2 regions of the Streptomyces sp. NPDC012835 genome follow, and region 2 is predicted to be linked to the other one. Evidence: predicted binding sites of a transcription regulator. Region 2 holds the regulator's gene; the other holds the start of a gene.

Region 1 (2,460 bases), on a different contig from region 2:
CGCGAGTGGTTCACGCTCGCGTCGGCGGAATTCCGGATTTCCGGCGCATGGCTCGCGGGGGCAGGGGGCAACTCGTGATCAGGGCAGTCGAAGCCCGGTATCGATTCCGTCCAGCGCATGCGAGCACAGACAGTCCCGCGTCCCGCTCGGCTGCAATCCGCTCACCGCGTCGAAGAGCACGGTGCGCAGCCGGTCGACATTGGAGGCGAAGACCGCGAGGACCTCTTCGTGGGACACCCCCTCGCCGGTCTCGGCTCCCGCGTCCAGATCCGTCACGAGCGTCATGGAGGTGTAGCAGAGACCGAGTTCACGAGCGAGTACGGCCTCGGGGTGCCCTGTCATCCCGACCACCGACCAGCCCATCGCGGCGTGCCACCGCGATTCCGCCCGAGTAGAGAACCGGGGGCCCTCGATGACCACCAACGTTCCGCCGTCCACCGGCTCCCAGCCGTGTCCGCGCGCAGCCGCCAGCGCGGTCTTCCGCCCCTCCGGGCAGTACGGGTCGGCGAGCGAGATATGTACGACCTTGGAGGCGCTTCCGTCCGGCAGCGGCATCCCGTCGTAGTAGGTCTGCGCACGCGCCTTCGTCCGGTCCACCAGCTGGTCGGGGACGAGCAGAGTGCCCGGCCCGTACTCCGGCCGCAGCCCGCCCACGGCGCACGGTCCCAGGACCTGCTTCACCCCGACGGAACGCAGCGCCCACAGGTTGGCGCGGTAGTTGATGCGATGCGGGGCGACACCGTGCGCCCGCCCGTGCCGGGGCAGGAACGCCACCCGACGCCCGGCGATCTCGCCGAGGAACAGGGAGTCACTCGGCGGCCCGTAAGGAGTCTCCACCCGGACCTCGGTCACATCCTCCAGGAAGGAGTAGAAGCCCGAGCCACCGATCACGCCGATCTCTGCGTTCGCCATCCGATCACACTAGCCGTCGCCGTACCGGTATACGCGAAGGACCCCGACCGTGGAGACGACGGGGTCCTGGCGAAGAAAGGCACACAGAAAATGCAGGAAGAACTTCGAGACGAGCGGAGCGGCCGGTCAGGCGGCCGAAGAGCCGCTGGAGCTGCTCGACGAGCTGGAGCCGGCGCTGGAACTCGACCCGGCGCTCGACCCACCCGACGAAGATCCGGAGCCTGAAGCCGAGGACGAGGCGGACGCGCCTGCCTTGGACTCGGACGACGAGGACGACTTCGCGCTCGAAGAACTCGTCGTGGCGGGGGCGCTGCTCGACGACGAGCCGCGGCTGTCGTTGCGGTAGAACCCGGAGCCCTTGAAGACAACACCGACCGCGGAGAACACCTTCTTCAGGCGTCCCTCGCAACTCGGGCACACAGTGAGGGCGTCATCGGTGAACTTCTGCACCGCTTCTAGGCCCTCGCCGCACTCGGTGCACTTGTACTGGTAGGTCGGCACTGATTCCTCCTGGCACTCTGACTCGATGAGTGCTAACGATCGTCCATACTAACCTGTGTCGCCTGCGAATGGAGTAGCGTCCATGACCATGCTCACAGGCAGCGGTCAGGGCTTGACCGCCCCGAGGACCTCAGTGTCCATGTGAGAAGCCCTCGGGCGGCGGGGTCACGGCAACGTATTCCGCGCAGGGTGTGAACAGTTCAACACGTCACGTCTTGCTGATCGCGGCATCATCGCGATACGCCGAGCCGTGTGTGACCGTTCTGGTCCCGCGCGACGGCGCCAGCCGTGAACGCAGTGCCACCAGGACGATCAGCGCCAGTGCCGTGCCCGCGAGGGGCACCACGAATCCGGCGCGCGAGCCGAAGGCGTCGGCCAACTGCCCGGCGACGGTGACCGCCGCGGCCTGTCCGAGCGCGACGGCACCGGTCAGCCAGGTGAACGCCTCGGTGCGCGCCGAGGCGGGCACCAGTGAGTCGACCAGGGTGTAGCCCGTGATCAGCGCGGGCGCGATACAGAGGCCGACCAGCAGCCCGAGGCCGGCGAGCAGGGGCGCCGAGTGCACCGCCCAGAGGGCGGAGGCCGTCAGCGTCAGCGCGGAGTAGCCGATCAGCAGCCTGCGCCTGGGCCCGATCTTCCAGGCGAGCGCGCCGCACACGATCCCGGCGAGCATGTTGCCCGCCGCGAAGATCCCGTACAGCAGTCCGTTCACGCCGGGGTTGCCCAGCTCCTCGGCGAAGGCAGTGAGGGAGACCTGCATGCCCCCGAAGACAGAACCGATCCCCAGGAAGGCCACCGCGAGCACCCGAACCCCCGGCACGGACAGCGCCGAGGTGCGGGGCTCGGTCGAGGCGCCCTCGTCGTTCCGGCTCGGCCGAGGCTGGCTGCTCCGCTGCGCGGCGAAGATCAGGCCGCCGGTCAGCGTCAGCGCGCCCTCGGCGATCAGTCCGGCCGCCGGATGCACGCCGGTGCACAGAGCGGTCGCGATCACCGGCCCGATCACGAAGGTGAACTCGTCCGTCACGGATTCGAAGGCCGCGGCCGTCG
Region 2 (2,460 bases):
GCGGTCCGCCGCCAGCAGCTCCGCCGTCCCCGCCGCGCCGTACACCTCGGCCCCCGCGAACGCCGCGGTGCCGAAGACATGGTCGAAGTGCGGATGGCTCAGTGCGATATGCGTCACGCGGGCCCCGCCGAGCAGCGCCCGCGCCGACGCCAGGAGTTCCGCGCCCTCCCGGAGCGAGGACCCCGTGTCGAACAGCAGGGCGCCGCTCTCCCCGGCCACCAGCCCCACCGTCGCGTCCCACCCCGGCAGCCGCCGGCGGCTCACTCCGGGAGCCAGCCGCTCCCACCCGTGCCCATGTCCTTCGACGTCCATACAGGGACGCTACGGGAGACTCCCGGCAGCCGCCGTGTCCGCCGGTACCGGTCCCGGCGAGGCGGCGTCGTCGGCTGCCTTGCTAGGGGTGTCCCCCACGGCCGTACACTGACACGGGGAGTACTGGCACTCCCCGCGAGCGAGTGCCAAGCAGAACGAGTGCCGAGCAGGAAACAGAACGAGTGCCGAGCAGAATCCGACGGACGACAGCTGGAGGTGTGCCGCATGCTCAGCGAACGCAGGCTTGAGGTGCTGCGGGCGATCGTCCAGGACTATGTCGGCACGGAGGAGCCGGTCGGCTCCAAGGCGCTCACCGAGCGGCACAAGCTCGGCGTCTCCCCGGCCACCGTCCGCAACGACATGGCGGTGCTGGAGGACGAGGGCTTCATCGCCCAGCCGCACACCAGCGCCGGGCGCATCCCGACCGACAAGGGCTACCGCCTCTTCGTCGACCGGCTGGCCGGGGTCAAGCCCCTGTCGCTGCCCGAGCGCCGCGCCATCCAGAACCTGCTGGACGGGGCCGTCGACCTCGACGACGTCGTGGGCCGTACGGTGCGGCTGCTGGCGCAGCTGACCCGGCAGGTCGCCGTCGTCCAGTACCCCTCGCTGACCCGGTCGACGGTGCGGCACGCGGAGCTGCTGGCGCTCGCGCCCGCCCGGCTGATGCTCGTCCTGATCACGGATACCGGACGGGTCGAGCAGCGGCTGGTCGACTGTCCCGCGCCCTTCGGCGAGACCTCCCTCGCGGATCTGCGGGCCCGGCTCAACAGCCGGATCGTCGGGCGCCGCTTCGCGGACGTCCCGCAGCTGGTGCAGGACCTGCCCGACTCGTTCGAGCCGGAGGACCGGGGGACCGTCTCCACGGTGCTCGCGGTCCTGCTGGAAACCCTGGTCGAGGAGACCGAGGAGCGGCTGATGATCGGCGGCACCGCCAACATCACCCGCTTCGGACACGACTTCCCTCTGACCATCCGGCCGGTGCTGGAGGCGCTGGAGGAGCATGTGGTGCTCCTCAAGCTGCTCGGCGAGGCGGCCGATCCGGGCATGACCGTACGTATCGGGCACGAGAACGCCCATGAGGGCCTCAACTCCACGTCCGTCGTCGCGGTCGGCTACGGTTCGGGCGACGAGGCAGTCGCAAAACTCGGCGTGGTCGGACCGACCCGCATGGACTACCCCGGAACGATGGGAGCGGTACGCGCAGTGGCACGTTACGTCGGACAGATCCTGGCGGAGTCGTAAGTGGCCACGGACTACTACGCCGTACTCGGCGTGCGCCGCGACGCTTCGCAGGACGAGATCAAGAAGGCATTCCGGCGGCTCGCCCGCGAGCTGCACCCGGATGTCAATCCCGATCCCAAGACGCAAGAGCGTTTCAAGGAGATCAACGCCGCGTACGAGGTGTTGTCGGACCCGCAGAAGAAGCAGGTCTACGACCTCGGCGGCGACCCCCTCTCGGCCAGCGGCGGGGGAGGCGGCGCCGGTGGCTTCGGCGCCGGTGGCTTCGGCAACTTCTCCGACATCATGGACGCGTTCTTCGGCACGGCGTCGCAGCGCGGCCCGCGCTCGCGCACGCGGCGTGGCCAGGACGCCATGATCCGGCTGGAGATCGACCTCAACGAGGCGGCCTTCGGCACGACCAAGGACATCCAGGTCGACACGGCCGTCGTGTGCACGACGTGCTCGGGCGAGGGCGCCGCACCCGGCACCTCCGCGCAGACCTGTGACATGTGCCGCGGCAGGGGCGAGGTCTCGCAGGTCACCCGGTCCTTCCTGGGCCAGGTCATGACCTCCAGGCCGTGCCCGCAGTGCCAGGGCTTCGGCACGGTCGTCCCGACGCCGTGCCCCGAGTGCGCGGGCGACGGCCGTATCCGGTCGCGCCGTACGCTCACGGTCAAGATCCCGGCCGGTGTCGACAACGGAACCCGCATCCAGCTCGCCGGCGAGGGCGAGGTCGGCCCCGGGGGCGGCCCCGCGGGCGATCTCTACGTCGAGATCCACGAGTTGGCGCACGCGATGTTCCAGCGCCGCGGCGACGACCTGCACTGCACGGTCACGGTGCCCATGACGGCGGCGGCGCTGGGCACGAAGTGCCCGCTGGAGACGCTGGACGGCATGGAGGACATCGACGTACGCCCCGGCACCCAG

The links. Region 2 encodes HrcA, which represses chaperone genes, less so after heat shock. Its sites were predicted from a motif close to TTNGCACTCNGNNNNNCNGAGTGCNAA; they were not measured.
Region 1: the regulator HrcA is predicted to act here: its motif matches at 1,423-1,449, upstream of ACFY6S_RS15660 (FmdB family zinc ribbon protein).

Annotation. Positions count from the first base shown of each region.
Region 1 covers NZ_JBIBBW010000003.1:546,031-548,490, reverse strand. Annotated here, with positions in the region: gene ACFY6S_RS15665 (S-methyl-5'-thioadenosine phosphorylase) at 79-912, opposite strand; gene ACFY6S_RS15660 (FmdB family zinc ribbon protein) at 1,039-1,413, opposite strand; gene ACFY6S_RS15655 (MFS transporter) at 1,622-2,460, opposite strand, start outside.
Region 2 covers NZ_JBIBBW010000002.1:724,831-727,290, reverse strand. Annotated here, with positions in the region: gene ACFY6S_RS10740 (MBL fold metallo-hydrolase) at 1-312, opposite strand, end outside; gene hrcA (heat-inducible transcriptional repressor HrcA) at 538-1,554, shown strand; gene dnaJ (molecular chaperone DnaJ) at 1,555-2,460, shown strand, end outside.